2 regions of the Streptomyces sp. NPDC127190 genome follow, and region 2 is predicted to be linked to the other one. Evidence: predicted binding sites of a transcription regulator. Region 2 holds the regulator's gene; the other holds the start of a gene.

Region 1 (7,290 bases), on a different contig from region 2:
ATGAGCGCGCGCAGGTCCTGCCCGGCGACGTAGCACATGGCGATGTACAGGACGCCGTCCGTCTCACCGGCCTCGAAGACGGGGACGATGTGCGGGTGGTCGATGGCGGCCGCGACCCGGGACTCCTGGGCGAAGCGGCGGCGGAAGGCGTCGTTGCGCGTGTACTCGGGGGCCAGCAGCTTCAGCGCGACCGTCCGGTCGAGGCGCAGGTCCCGGGCCCGGTAGACGACGGCCATGCCGCCGCGGCCGAGCTCGCGTTCCACGCGGTAGCCCGCGATCTCGGCCCCGATCAGCCCGGAGGGCCGGCTGGGAGGCCAACTCACGCCTGAATTCTACCGAGTGCCCTGCTTGTCCGCGCAGGGCGAAGGCCCGGGTCCCCGCAGGGAACCCGGGCCTCGCCGCGTGCCGGGCGGGGGTCATGCCGCCAGCGGGACCTCCGGCGTCGCGTCCTGCGCGGCGGGCGTGAGCGCCAGCTCCAGGACCTGGCGGACGTCGGTCACGGTGTGCACGTCGAGCCGGTCCAGCACCTCGGCCGGGACGTCGTCCAGGTCGGGTGCGTTGCGCTTGGGGATGATCACGGTGGTCACCCCGGCGCGGTGCGCGGCGAGCAGCTTCTGCTTCACCCCGCCGATCGGCAGCACCCGGCCGGTCAGCGAGACCTCGCCGGTCATCGCCACGTCCGTGCGCACCGGCCGGCCGGACAGCAGGGAGGCGAGGGCCGTGGTCATGGTGATGCCGGCGCTCGGGCCGTCCTTCGGGACCGCGCCGGCCGGGAAGTGGATGTGCACGCCCCGGTCCTTCAAGTCGGCCACCGGGAGCTCCAGTTCGGCGCCGTGGCTGCGCAGGAAGCTCAGCGCGATCTGCGCCGACTCCTTCATCACGTCGCCCAGCTGGCCGGTGAGGGTCAGGCCCGCGGCGCCGGTCTCCGGGTCGGCGAGGGACGCCTCGACGAAGAGCACGTCACCGCCCGCGCCGGTGACCGCGAGGCCGGTCGCCACGCCGGGGACGGCGGTACGGCGCTCGGCCGGGTCCTGGGCGGACTCGGGCACATGGCGCGGCCGCCCGATCAGCGCGTGCAGATCGGCGTCCGTCACGGTGAACGGCAGCTCCCGCTCGCCCAGTTCGTGCTGGGCCGCGACCTTGCGGAGCAGCCGCGCGATGGACCGCTCCAGGGTGCGCACTCCCGCCTCGCGGGTGTACTCGCCGGCGAGCCTGCGCAGCGCGCTCTCCTCCACGGTGACCTCGTCCCGGTCCAGGCCCGCCCGCTCCAGCTGGCGCGGGAGCAGATGGTCCCGGGCGATGACGATCTTCTCGTCCTCGGTGTAGCCGTCCAGGCGGACGATCTCCATCCGGTCGGCAAGGGCCTCCGGGATCGCCTCCAGGACGTTGGCGGTGGCGAGGAAGACCACGTCGGACAGGTCCAGCTCGACCTCCAGGTAGTGGTCCCGGAAGGTGTGGTTCTGCGCCGGGTCGAGGACCTCCAGGAGGGCAGCGGCGGGGTCTCCGCGGAAGTCGGAGCCGACCTTGTCGATCTCGTCGAGCAGGATCACCGGGTTCATCGACCCGGCCTCCTTGACGGCCCGCACGATCCGCCCGGGCAGCGCGCCGACGTAGGTACGGCGGTGACCGCGGATCTCCGCCTCGTCCCGGACGCCGCCGAGGGCGACCCGGACGAACGTGCGGCCCATGGCGTGCGCGACGCTCTCTCCCAGACTGGTCTTTCCGACACCGGGCGGCCCGACCAGGGCGAGTACGGCGCCTCCGCGCCGTCCGCCGATCACGCCGAGGCCGCGCTCGCCGCGCCGCTTGCGCACCGCCAGGTACTCGGTGATGCGCTCCTTCACGTCCTCGAGCCCCGCGTGCTCGGCGTCGAGGATCGCCCGGGCGCCCTGGATGTCGTACGCGGAGGCGCTGTCGTCGGTCCGCACGTTCCACGGCATGTCCAGGACGGTGTCCAGCCAGGTGCGGATCCAGGAGCCCTCGGGCGAGGCGTCGGAGGCCCGCTCCAGCTTGTCGACCTCCTTCAGGGCGGCCTCGCGGACCTTCTCCGGCAGGTCGGCGGCCTCCACGCGGGCGCGGTAGTCGTCGGACTCCTCGGCCGCGTCCTTGGCGTCGCCGTTCAGTTCGCGCAGTTCCTTGCGGACGGCCTCCAGCTGACGGCGCAGCAGGAACTCGCGCTGCTGCTTGTCGACGCCCTCCTGGACGTCCTTGGCGATGGTCTCGGCCACCTCCTGCTCGGCGAGGTGGTCGCGGAGCTGCTGGGTGGCGAGCTTGAGCCGGGCCACCGGGTCGGTGGTCTCCAGCAGTTCGACCTTCTGCTCGGTGGTGAGGAAGGGCGAGTAGCCGGAGTTGTCGGCGAGCGCGGCGACGCCGTCGATGGCCTGGACCCGGTCGACGACCTGCCAGGCGCCGCGCTTCTTCAGCCAGGTGGTGGCGAGCGCCTTGTACTCCTTGACGAGTTCGGCGACCTGACCCGGCAGCGGGTCCGGCACCTCCTCGGCGACCTCGGCGCCCTCGACCCACAGGGCGGCGCCCGGGCCGGTGGTGCCGGCGCCGATGCGGACCCGGCCGCGGCCGCGGATCAGGGCTCCCGGGTCACCGTCGGCCAGCCGGCCGACCTGCTCGACCGTGCCCAGCACACCCGTCCTGGCGTAGGTGCCGTCGATGCGCGGCACCAGCAGCACCTTGGGCTTTCCGGGTTCGGAGCGGGCGGCGGCCTGTGCGGCCTCCACCGCGGCCCGTACCTCGGCATCGCTCAGGTCCAGCGGAACCACCATGCCGGGCAGGACGACCTCGTCGTCGAGCGGCAGCACGGGCAGGACGAGAGTGAAAGCCGGTGACTCAGCAGCCATGATCTCCCCTTAGGCCGGTAACTTGAGCTGTACCGACTCAATGTTCTGGCTAGGGGGATTGTTCCCTGGATTGTGTTCGCTCTCAGCGATCACGTTCAGGGGTGGGGGTGCCACGGGGGCGGTTCGGGGAGTGCGAGGGGTGAGCGCGCTCAGGCGCGGCGCTGCCAGCGGCGGACGAGCGGCCAGGCCAGCACACCGATCGTCAGGGCGATGAGGTGGCCCCAGTCGGTCATCGGATCGGTGAAGGCGGCCAGGTCGTCCAGGAGCAGCCCGGCCACCGAGACGAGCAGGGGCCAGCGCAGCCAGGGGGTGAGCAGGCCGGCCAGGGCGCCGGTGCTGGCGGCCACACCGAAGCTGATGCCGTAGTCGAGGCGGTGCAGCGAGGTGAGGGGGAGGTGGCCGAGGGCGACGGCCAGGCCCACCGGCACCTCGGTCGCCAGGGTGGCCAGGATGTGCCCGGACAGGAACACCGCGGCCGCCCGCGCCCCGCCTATCCGGCGCTCCAGCGCGGTCAGCACCAGCACGAAGGCGAAGGCGTACGGCGAGACCATCCCGCCCGCGATCCACAGCGCACTGGCCACCAGCACGGTCACCGGGGAGCACGCCAGGTGGAACACGTCCGTGCTGGAGTCCCGGTAGAGGGCGTGCACCAGCGCGGGGTCGGCCACCATGGCGATCACGGAGGTGACGGCCAGCAGCGTCGCATAGCCGAAGGTGAACGGGGTTCCGACGGGCGTCGGCACCAGTCGCCCGAGCCGCGCCGGAAGGGCGGACGGCGGGCGCCGTACGACGGGAGCCACCGCCACGGCCTGCGCGGTCCCCGTCGTGTCCACGGCCTTCCGCACATCCGCGGCCCCGGCCAGCGCGGCGCGCGGGGCGGGCATGCCGTCCAGCAGGTCCGCGACGACGACTCCGCCGGGAAGAGGCGAGTCCGCCGGGAGCGCGGGCGCCACCGGGCCCGTCGCGGTCCGTTCCACCTGAGGCGCTCCTTCCGTTACGCCCACAGTCAGCGTTGCGCGGGCCGCTGTCTATGACCGACGCCACGCGAGAGCGGATTCACAGCAACCTCTCACCGTCCGATTGCGTCCACGGCCGCGTCATCCGCAATTCCCGTGAAGGAAATGCCCAGTTCGAGCAGGATGGACGCATGACTGCCCTGGACGACTCTCCTGTGGTGCTGGACCGGCGTGACGGGCCGTACGGCGAGGTGGTGCTGCGCAGACACGGCGCGCTGTTGCAGATCATCGCCAACGGCTGCTTCCTGATGGACACCTCCGACGGCCGCTCGGAGCGGCTGCTGGTCGACGCCGCGTACGACGCGCTGGACGGCCGGCCGGAGCCGGCGGTGCTGATCGGGGGGCTGGGCGTCGGCTTCTCGCTCGCGCACGCCGCCGCCGACGGGCGCTGGGGGCGGATCGTGGTCGTGGAGCGGGAGCCCGCGGTCGTCGGCTGGCACCGGGACGGGCCGCTCGCCCAGCTGTCCGCCGGGGCGCTCGCCGACCCCCGGACGGAGATCGTGGAAGCCGATCTCGTTCGTTACGTCAATGAGACATCGGACACGTTCGACGCGCTGTGCCTCGACATCGACAACGGGCCGGGCTGGACCGTCACCGAGGACAACGGCAGTCTGTACTCACCGGCCGGACTCCGTTCCTGCGCCCGGGTGTTGAGGCCGGGCGGGGTGCTCGCGGTGTGGTCGGCCGAGCCCTCTCCGGAATTTGAAGGAAGCTTGCGGAATGCCGGGTTCCGTCAGGTGCGTACCGAAGAGGTCCCCGTTGCCCGGGGCGTTCCCGACGCCGTGCACCTCGGCGTCCGCCCTGGATAGCGACGGCACGGCGAGTCCCCGTAATGTGCTGCCCTGACGCGGATCAGTCAACGGATCTCTCAACAGGTCCCCCGGCCGGTCCTCACGCGTCGATCGCAGACATGGGATCACCCCACGGGTTCCGGAAAGCAACAAGCAGGGGCGGGCGATGGAGCAGACACACACCTCCCAGAGCGGTGCGGCGACCAGCACACCGGGCGCGCAGCGCCGGGTGCTGGTCGTCGAGGACGACACCACGATCGTCGACGCCATCGCGGCCCGGCTCCGCGCAGAGGGATTCCTGGTGCAGACCGCGGCCGACGGTCCGGCCGCGGTCGACACCGCCGAGGCCTGGCAGCCCGACCTGCTGATCCTCGACATCATGCTGCCCGGCTTCGACGGCCTGGAGGTCTGCCGCCGGGTGCAGGCGCAGCGGCCGGTGCCGGTGCTGATGCTCACCGCGCGGGACGACGAGACGGACATGCTGGTCGGGCTCGGCGTCGGCGCCGACGACTACATGACCAAGCCGTTCTCCATGCGGGAACTCGCGGCCCGCGTGCATGTGCTGCTCCGCCGGGTGGAGCGGGCCGCGCTGGCCGCCGCCACCCCGCGCAGCGGCATCCTGCGCCTCGGCGAACTGGAGATCGACCACGCCCAGCGCCGGGTGCGGGTGCGGTCGGAGGACGTCCATCTGACGCCGACCGAGTTCGACCTGCTGGTGTGCCTGGCGAACACCCCGCGCGCGGTCCTCTCCCGGGAGCAGCTGCTGGCCGAGGTGTGGGACTGGGCGGACGCCTCCGGCACCCGTACGGTCGACAGCCACATCAAGGCGCTGCGCCGGAAGATCGGCGCCGAGCGGATCCGCACGGTGCACGGGGTCGGGTACGCGCTGGAGACGCCGACGCCATGAGCGGTGCCGGGCGGCAGGCCGCACCCAGGAGCCCCGGGAGTCCCGTGGAGGAGCCCTGGGGCGGCGTACGCCCGTTCTCGATCAAGACCAAGCTGGGCGCGCTGGTCGTCATCTCGGTGCTGATCACCACCGGTCTGTCGATGATCGCGGTGCACACCAAGACCGAGCTGCGCTTCATCACGGTCTTCTCGATGATCGCCACGCTGCTGATCACGCAGTTCGTGGCGCACTCGCTCACCATGCCGCTGGACGAGATGAACACGGTGGCCCGCTCCATCTCCGAGGGCGACTACACCCGCCGGGTGAGCGAGAACCGCCGGGACGAGCTGGGCGACCTGGCCCAGACGATCAATGTCATGGCCGACGAGCTGGAGGCCCAGGACCGGCAGCGCAAGGAACTGGTCGCGAACGTCTCGCACGAGCTGCGCACCCCCATCGCGGGACTGCGCGCCGTGCTGGAGAACATCGTCGACGGGGTCACCGAGCCCGACCAGGAGACCATGCGGACGGCCCTGAAGCAGACCGAGCGGCTCGGCCGGCTGGTGGAGACGCTGCTGGACCTGTCCCGGCTCGACAACGGCGTCGTACCGCTGAAGATGCGCCGCTTCGAGGTGTGGCCGTATCTCTCGGGCGTGCTGAAGGAGGCCAACATGGCGGCCTCGGCGCGTGCCGGGCTGGCCTCGGACACCGGCCGCCACACGCGTACGGACGTCCATCTGCACCTGGACGTCTCCCCGCCGGAGCTGACCGCGCACGCGGACCCCGAGCGGATCCACCAGGTCGTCGCCAACCTGATCGACAACGCGGTCAAGCACAGCCCGCCGCACGGCCGGGTGACGGTGCGGGCGCGGCGCGGGCCGCAGCCGGAGTCGCTGGAGCTGGAGGTCCTGGACGAGGGCCCCGGCATCCCCCGGTCGGAGTGGCACAAGGTGTTCGAGCGGTTCAACCGGGGTGCGGTGACCCGGCCGCACGGCCCGGGCAGCGACGGCGGCACCGGCCTCGGGCTGGCGATCGCCCGCTGGGCGGTGGATCTGCACGGCGGCCGGATCGGTGTGGCCGAATCCGAGCGGGGCTGCCGGATCATCGTCACTCTCCCGGGACTGACTTCCGCACCAAGTTGACGTAAAGTCCGAACCGGAGGCACAAGATCCATGCCGGTCGCTGCCCTTCCGCGCAGCTGGACACGTGTGATCAGGAGCAGGCCCGCGCCACCCTTCGAACGAAGGCGCGCCGGGCCCGGCCCGTGCACCCTCCCACAGTGGAACCACGCTTGTTTCCCGCCATATCAAGCCCCGAAACAAGATTTCCGATGTGACTTACGCGACGATGACCTTGCTCGGCCTGACCTTCCCGCCGATGGAGGCGTAGCCTTTATTCCCGCTGTCCATCACCTTGTGAAGCGGAAGAGGGCGGTTGCCGCCGTGTCGCCACAGTCCCCCAGTAACCCGAGCGTCTCCACCGACGACCAAGCCGGGAAGAACCCCGCTGCCGCGTTCGGTCCGAACGAGTGGCTCGTCGACGAGATCTATCAGCAGTACCTCCAGGACCCGAATTCGGTAGACCGTGCCTGGTGGGACTTCTTCGCCGATTACAAGCCGGGTGCACCCGCCACCCCGGCTCCGGCGGGTACTGCGGCCGCGGGGGCCGCAGAGACCACCACCCCGGCCCCGAAGGCCGCCGCCCCGGCCCCTGCCCCGCAGGCCGCCGCTCCGGCCGCTCCGAAG
Region 2 (7,290 bases):
ACTTCAACCCGCAGCAGATCTCCGCGTTCATCCTTCAGAAGCTGAAGCGGGACGCCGAGGCCTACCTGGGCGAGAAGGTGACCGACGCGGTCATCACCGTCCCGGCCTACTTCAACGACTCCGAGCGCCAGGCGACCAAGGAGGCCGGCGAGATCGCCGGTCTGAACGTCCTGCGCATCGTCAACGAGCCGACCGCGGCCGCGCTCGCCTACGGCCTCGACAAGGACGACCAGACGATCCTCGTCTTCGACCTCGGCGGCGGCACCTTCGACGTGTCCCTGCTGGAGATCGGCGACGGCGTCGTCGAGGTGAAGGCCACCAACGGTGACAACCACCTCGGTGGTGACGACTGGGACCAGCGTGTCGTCGACTACCTGGTCAAGCAGTTCCAGTCCGGCCACGGCGTGGACCTGTCCAAGGACAAGATGGCTCTCCAGCGCCTCCGCGAGGCCGCCGAGAAGGCCAAGATCGAGCTGTCCTCGTCCACCGAGACCTCGATCAACCTGCCCTACATCACCGCGTCCGCCGAGGGCCCGCTGCACCTGGACGAGAAGCTCACCCGCGCCCAGTTCCAGCAGCTGACCGCGGACCTGCTGGAGCGCTGCAAGACGCCGTTCCACAACGTCATCAAGGACGCCGGCATCTCCATCAACGAGATCGACCACGTCGTCCTCGTCGGTGGCTCCACCCGTATGCCCGCCGTCGCCGAGCTCGTCAAGGAGCTGACCGGCGGCAAGGAGGCCAACAAGGGCGTGAACCCGGACGAGGTCGTCGCCATCGGCGCCTCGCTCCAGGCCGGTGTCCTCAAGGGTGAGGTGAAGGACGTCCTTCTCCTCGACGTCACCCCGCTGTCCCTCGGCATCGAGACCAAGGGCGGCATCATGACCAAGCTGATCGAGCGCAACACCACGATCCCGACCAAGCGCTCCGAGATCTTCACCACGGCCGAGGACAACCAGCCGTCCGTGCAGATCCAGGTCTACCAGGGCGAGCGCGAGATCGCGGCGTACAACAAGAAGCTCGGCATGTTCGAGCTGACCGGTCTGCCGCCGGCGCCGCGCGGCGTCCCGCAGATCGAGGTCTCCTTCGACATCGACGCCAACGGCATCATGCACGTGACCGCCAAGGACCTGGGCACGGGCAAGGAGCAGAAGATGACCGTCACCGGCGGCTCCTCGCTGCCGAAGGACGAGGTCGACCGCATGCGCGAGGAGGCCGAGCGCTACGCGGAGGAGGACCACAAGCGCCGCGAGGCCGCCGAGGCCCGCAACCAGGGCGAGCAGCTGGTCTACCAGACCGAGAAGTTCCTCAAGGACAACGAGGACAAGGTCCCCGGTGAGGTCAAGACCGAGGTGGAGTCCGCCGTCGCCGAGCTGAAGGAGAAGCTCAAGGGCGAGGACACCGCCGAGATCCGCACCGCCACCGAGAAGGTCGCGGCCGTCTCGCAGAAGCTCGGCCAGGCCATGTACGCCGACGCCCAGGCCGCGCAGGCCGCCGCCGGCGCCGAGGCCCCCAAGGCCGACGACGACGTGGTGGACGCCGAGATCGTGGACGACGAGCGCAAGGACGGTGCCGCGTGACGGAGGAGACCCCGGGCTTCGAGGAGGAGTCCGACGTCCCCTCCGGCGCCACCCCCGACGACGCCGAGTCGAAGGCCGCCCCCGAGGAGGGGGCGGCCCCGGCCGGGGACGTAAGTGCAGACGCGGGCCTGGTGGCCCAGCTGGACCAGGTGCGCACGGCGCTCAACGAGCGCACGCTGGACCTCCAGCGCCTCCAGGCCGAGTACCAGAACTACCGCCGGCGCGTCGACCGGGACCGGGTCGCGGTGCGGGAGATCGCCATCGCGAACCTCCTGACCGAGCTGCTGCCGGTCCTGGACGACATCGGCCGCGCCCGGGAACACGGCGAACTGGTCGGCGGCTTCAAGTCGGTGGCCGAGTCGCTGGAGACCGTCGCGGCCAAGATGGGCCTCCAGCAGTTCGGCAAGGAGGGCGAGCCCTTCGACCCGACGATCCACGAGGCCCTGATGCACTCGTACGCGCCGGACGTCACCGAGACGACCTGCGTGGCGATCCTTCAGCCCGGGTATCGGATCGGCGAGCGCACCATCCGCCCCGCGCGGGTGGCCGTCGCCGAGCCGCAGCCCGGCGCGCAGACGGTCAAGGCCGAGGGCGCCGAGGAGAAGGCCACCGAGGCGGACAAGGCCGACGACAAGGAGAGCGGTGGCCCGGACGAGGGCTGACGTGACAACCGGCGCAGTCGGAAAGGAGGGACGCCGGGGATGAGCACCAAGGACTTCATCGAGAAGGACTACTACAAGGTCCTCGGCGTCCCCAAGGACGCGACCGAGGCCGAGATCAAGAAGGCGTACCGGAAGCTCGCCCGCGAGTTCCACCCGGACGCCAACAAGGGCAACGCCAAGGCCGAGGAGCGCTTCAAGGAGATCTCCGAGGCGAACGACGTCCTCGGCGACCCCAAGAAGCGCAAGGAGTACGACGAGGCACGCGCCCTGTTCGGCAACGGCGGCTTCCGCCCCGGGCCGGGCGCCGGCGGCTCCTTCAACTTCGACCTGGGCGACCTCTTCGGAGGCGCGGGCGGCGCCCAGGCCGGCGGCTTCGGCGGCGGACTCGGTGACGTCTTCGGGGGCCTGTTCAACCGCGGCGGCACCGGTGCCACCCGCACCCAGCCGCGCCGCGGCCAGGACGTCGACACCGAGGTGACGCTGAGCTTCACGGAGGCCATCGAGGGCGCCACGGTGCCGCTGCGGATGTCCTCCCAGGCCCCCTGCAAGGCCTGCTCCGGCACCGGCGACAAGAACGGCACACCGCGCGTGTGCCCGACCTGCGTCGGCACCGGACAGGTCGCCCGGGGCTCCGGCGGCGGCTTCTCGCTGACCGACCCCTGCCCCGACTGCAAGGGCCGCGGCCTGATCGCCGAGCACCCCTGCATGGAGTGCAAGGGCAGCGGCCGCGCGAAGTCCTCGCGCACCATGCAGGTCCGCATCCCGGCCGGGGTGACCGACGGGCAGCGCATCCGCCTGCGCGGCAAGGGCGCGCCCGGCGAGCGCGGCGGCCCGGCGGGCGACCTGTACGTGACCGTCCACGTCGGCAGCCACCCGGTCTTCGGCCGCAAGGACGACAACCTGACGGTCACCGTGCCGGTGACGTTCGCGGAGGCGGCCCTGGGCGGCGAGATCCGGGTGCCCACCCTGGGCGGCCCGGCCGTCACCCTGAAGCTGCCGCCCGGCACGCCCAACGGCCGCACCATGCGCGCCCGCGGCAAGGGCGCGGTCCGCAAGGACGGCACCCACGGCGACCTGCTGGTCACCGTCGAGGTGAGTGTTCCGAAGGACCTGTCGGGGAAGGCTCGTGACGCGCTCGAGGCGTATCGCGAGGCGACCGCGGGCGAGGACCCGCGGGCGGAGCTGTTCGAGGCTGCGAAGGGAGCTTGAGAGAGATGGACGGCCGTCGACGTAACCCGTATGAACTGACCGAGGAGACCCCGGTCTACGTCATCTCGGTGGCGGCCCAGCTCTCCGGACTCCACCCGCAGACACTGCGCCAGTACGACCGCCTGGGCCTGGTCTCCCCCGACCGCACCGCCGGCCGGGGCCGCCGCTACTCGGCCCGCGACATCGAGCTGCTCCGCCAGGTGCAGCAGCTGTCGCAGGACGAGGGCATCAACCTGGCCGGCATCAAGCGGATCATCGAACTGGAGAACCAGGTCGCCGCCCTCCAGTCCCGCGTCGCGGAACTGGAAGCGGCCCTGGACGGCGCGGCGGCCACCATGCGCCAGCGCGAGGCCGCCGTCCACGCCTCCTACCGCCGCGACCTGGTCCCGTACCAGGAGGTCCAGCAGACCAGCGCGCTGGTCGTGTGGCGACCGAAGCGGCAGCAGACGGACTGACTCGAGTGGAACAGGACGAGGGGCCGCCGGGAAGTGATCCCGCCGGCCCCTTCGTCGTGCCCAGGGGCGAGGCAGGCGCTCTGAGCGACCCGAACCGACTCAGTCCAGCTGCTCCGTCACGCCGTCCGGGTGCACCAGCAGCCGGATGGCGCCCCCGTACCGGTTGTCGTTGATCGTCGCCGGGGTGGGGGCGCCGAGCTGCTGGGCCCGTTGCTGGAGGATCGACAGGATGACCTCCTGGATGTCGCCGTAGGGCGGGGCGGTGACCGGGACGCCGTCGATCAGCCCGGCGTTGGGGGAGAAGACGTGCACCTGGGCGTCGGTGCCCGGGGTGGGAGCAGGGGGCGTCGGTTCGGTCATCGGGATCCTCGCAGAGTGCCGTCGGTCGTAAGGGGCGGGTCAGGACAGGGGGTCCTCGGCCCGCTGGTAGGTGCCGCGTGAGACGCGTTCCAGGCGGCCCGACTTCACCAGGGCGGACAGGACGTTGCTGATGGTCTTCGACGGGTCGCCGTAGACGCCGGGCGGCAGCGCGCGCTGGATGTCGCGGGCGGAGAACGGTCCCGGGAAGGCCGCCACCGCGCGTTCCACCGCCGCGCGGATGCTGGGCACGGTGGCGGGACGGCGGCGCTGCTCCGGGACGGCCGCCGTGCCGGTGCCATGGGTGACGGGGCCGTCCGGGGCCGGGTGCGGAAGGTGGGTGTGGAGCCGGTGCAGGGCCCCGCGGATGGTCGCGAGCCCGTCGTCGGCGCCGTCCCCGGTCGCGGCCAGCATGGTCGCCACCGTCTCGATGTTGCCGAGGCTCACGGCCAGCTCGCGCAGCAGCGGGTTGATCACGTCCCGGCGCAGCGCGGCCACCGGGTCCTTGGTGGCGAGTTCCACCGAGACCGACCCGCCGAGCAGACGGGGTCCGGGCGCGGAGTCGTCGGCGGGCTCCGGGACGAGGGCGGTGACGGCGGCGCTCACGGCGCGGATCTCGCCGAGCGCCTCCGGACGGACGTCGCTGCCGGGCAGGCAGGCCAGCATCGCGACGAACTGCTCCAGGCTGGCCAGCGCGGGCAGGGTCGCGCGCACCAGCGGGCCGAGCAGGGCCTGTCGTACGGCCTGGGCGGGATCCTCGTACGAGAAGGGGGTCCGCTCCCCGGCCCCGGCCGCTGCCATGTGCTCGTTCCCGCTTTCCGTGTGCCACCCGGTCGGCCCGGGGTCTGCTGTGCTGAGGGTGGGTAGGGGGTGCTCCGGCTCCTCGGGGCCGTGCGGTGGCTCGTCCTGGAGGAGGTCGAAGGCGTCGAGGATCTGCTCCAGGCTGGGCAGGCCCTGGTCGGAGGGGCGGGGACGAATCGTTTCGGCGGTGCGGGAGCGCAGCCGGGCCAGCCGTCGGGCCTGGTCGTCGGCGCCCTCGGCGACCCGCGTCGGCAGGTCGCCCGAGGCGTCCCCGATGCCGAGGGCGCGGCGCATCCGGCGGCGGTCCTCGGGGGTGGTGGCCGCCGCGTAGCCGTAGGGCTCGGCGTAGGCCACCGCGTCCTGGAGGCACTCCGCCCACAGCGGGCAGGAGGCACACAGGTCACGGGCGGTGCGCAGCAGGACGAGATGCTGGCGCCGCTGTTCGGGCGTGGTGCCGGGAACCCCGGCGGAGTCCGGGGCGTTCTCCAGCAGCGGGTGCTGGAAGACGTCCGGACGGCGGCGGCAGGGCAGTGCCGCGTCAGGTATGTACGCCTCCCGATGCCGTTCGCGCACGCGAGGCGCGGGCAGTGCGGGCAGCGTCGTTCGACGTGCCAGGCGCATGTGTGAAGTCCCCCGTGGTGATCCTTGAGCGTTGGGGACTCTAAAGCACCTGTCAAAACGGCTGCAACGCATGTGCAAACCGCGTACAGAGCTGAGACAGTGACGCGACGAAACGTTCACAGCGGTGTCAACCACCACTGCCTCTACGTACCCTGATGCGCCGTTTGCCGGTAAGCGCCCTCTTGCGCACCCGTGTGAGCAGTGCCTTCGCTGTACCGCCGCGCAGCGCCAGCACCGCGAGGAGGCCGACGAACCCGATCGGGACGCCGGCCTGCGGCGCGAACATTCCGATGACGGAGGCGACGACGAGGACCGCATCCGCGAGTACGACCGTCACCCCGCGTCGTCCCGGGTGCTCCTTCACCATCCACGCACCGAGCAGCGCCATCCCGGCGAGCGCCCAGTAGCCGAAGACGGCCTGGCCGGTGAGGACGGCACTCGCGGCGCCGCGCGCGCTCTCACCGGCGGCGGAAAGATAACCCGCCACCGCGGCCGTCAGAATGGTCGAACCCAGGGCCAGCAGCAGCTGCCCCCGGCGACGCAGCAGCCAGACGATCGCGCCGAGCACCAGCAGGGTGCACACCGTGATGAAGGAGGAGCCGCTCTGGGCCGCGATGGCGACCAGTGTGTAGGCGGCGGCCAGGCCGAAGACGATGCGGGGCAGCAGACGGACGGCCCAGGTGTCGTTCTTGTCCTGGCGGAGGAAGCGGCGCAGACCTGACAGCGGCGTCGTACTCATCCCAACTCAGCTCCTGTGTTCTGCTGCTCCAGACCCGGGGCCGGGGGTGCCGGTGAGGTCGCGGCGTCGTAGGAAGCGGCTTTCATGGGTACGGGCTTGGGGCGGAATCCGAGCTGCCACAGCGGGACGGAGACCGTCGGCGCGGCCGTCTGTTCCGGGACCTGATGCTTGGTCTCGGTGACCTCGGTGACCTCGGTGACCTCGGTGACCTCGCTTTCCGCGGTGACCTCGGTGACTTCCGTGATCTCAGCGTTCGGCGGGGCCGCCTCCGCCTCGGTCGTCTGTTCTGCGGTCTGCTCTGCGGTCTGTTCGGCCGACTGTTCCGCAGTCTGCTCGGATGTCTGCTCGGTCGAACGTTCAGCCGCTTCCCGCGCCTTCTTCTCAGCCGCGCGTTCGGCGCGCTCGTTCGCCACCGAGGTGAACTCCGCCTCCACGGCGGCCCTGCGCTGCTCGGGGTCCTGGTCCGGGTACGTCTCAGGGTCGATGTAGTGAGCCGCCGTAGGGTCGTTGAACTGGAGCTGGGCACGGGCCGCGTTGCTGCCGAGCTCGGTCCGCGTCTGCTCCGGCCAGGTAACCGGCGCCTCGTAGGCGAAGTTGATGCCGTCCAGGCCGACATCGGGATTTGCGTGCAGGGTGGGCAGCTCACGCTTGTAGAGGATGGAACGGGTGTCGGCGTACTGGGCGAAGACGACGACCGGACCCTTCGCCTCGGCGGCGTAGGTCTCGGAGATGGTGCCCCAGCACTCGCGGGTCCAGTCGATGGTGAAGCCCTTTTCGGCTCCGCCGAGAGCCTCGAGCACCTCCGATTCCCACAGGTACATGGCGTTGAGCGCGCGGCCACCCGCGGTGGTTTCCAGTGTCTGGGC

The links. The regulator HspR, encoded in region 2, represses chaperone genes until heat shock. The targets are predictions, from matches to a motif close to TTGAGNNNNNNNNNCTCAA.
Region 1: the regulator HspR is predicted to act here: its motif matches at 2,875-2,893, upstream of lon (endopeptidase La).

The regions. Positions count from the first base shown of each region.
Region 1 covers NZ_JBHXVE010000001.1:498,127-505,416, forward strand. Annotated here, with positions in the region: gene ACFVIU_RS02195 (serine/threonine-protein kinase) at 1-323, opposite strand, end outside; gene lon (endopeptidase La) at 417-2,852, opposite strand; gene ACFVIU_RS02205 (rhomboid-like protein) at 3,002-3,829, opposite strand; gene ACFVIU_RS02210 (spermidine synthase) at 4,000-4,677, shown strand; gene ACFVIU_RS02215 (response regulator transcription factor) at 4,826-5,566, shown strand; gene ACFVIU_RS02220 (ATP-binding protein) at 5,563-6,687, shown strand; gene ACFVIU_RS02225 (multifunctional oxoglutarate decarboxylase/oxoglutarate dehydrogenase thiamine pyrophosphate-binding subunit/dihydrolipoyllysine-residue succinyltransferase subunit) at 6,988-7,290, shown strand, end outside.
Region 2 covers NZ_JBHXVE010000004.1:407,964-415,253, forward strand. Annotated here, with positions in the region: gene dnaK (molecular chaperone DnaK) at 1-1,580, shown strand, start outside; gene grpE (nucleotide exchange factor GrpE) at 1,577-2,242, shown strand; gene dnaJ (molecular chaperone DnaJ) at 2,282-3,451, shown strand; gene ACFVIU_RS09965 (heat shock protein transcriptional repressor HspR) at 3,457-3,906, shown strand; gene ACFVIU_RS09970 (hypothetical protein) at 4,006-4,266, opposite strand; gene ACFVIU_RS09975 (WhiB family transcriptional regulator) at 4,306-5,685, opposite strand; gene ACFVIU_RS09980 (hypothetical protein) at 5,813-6,424, opposite strand; gene ACFVIU_RS09985 (hypothetical protein) at 6,421-7,290, opposite strand, start outside.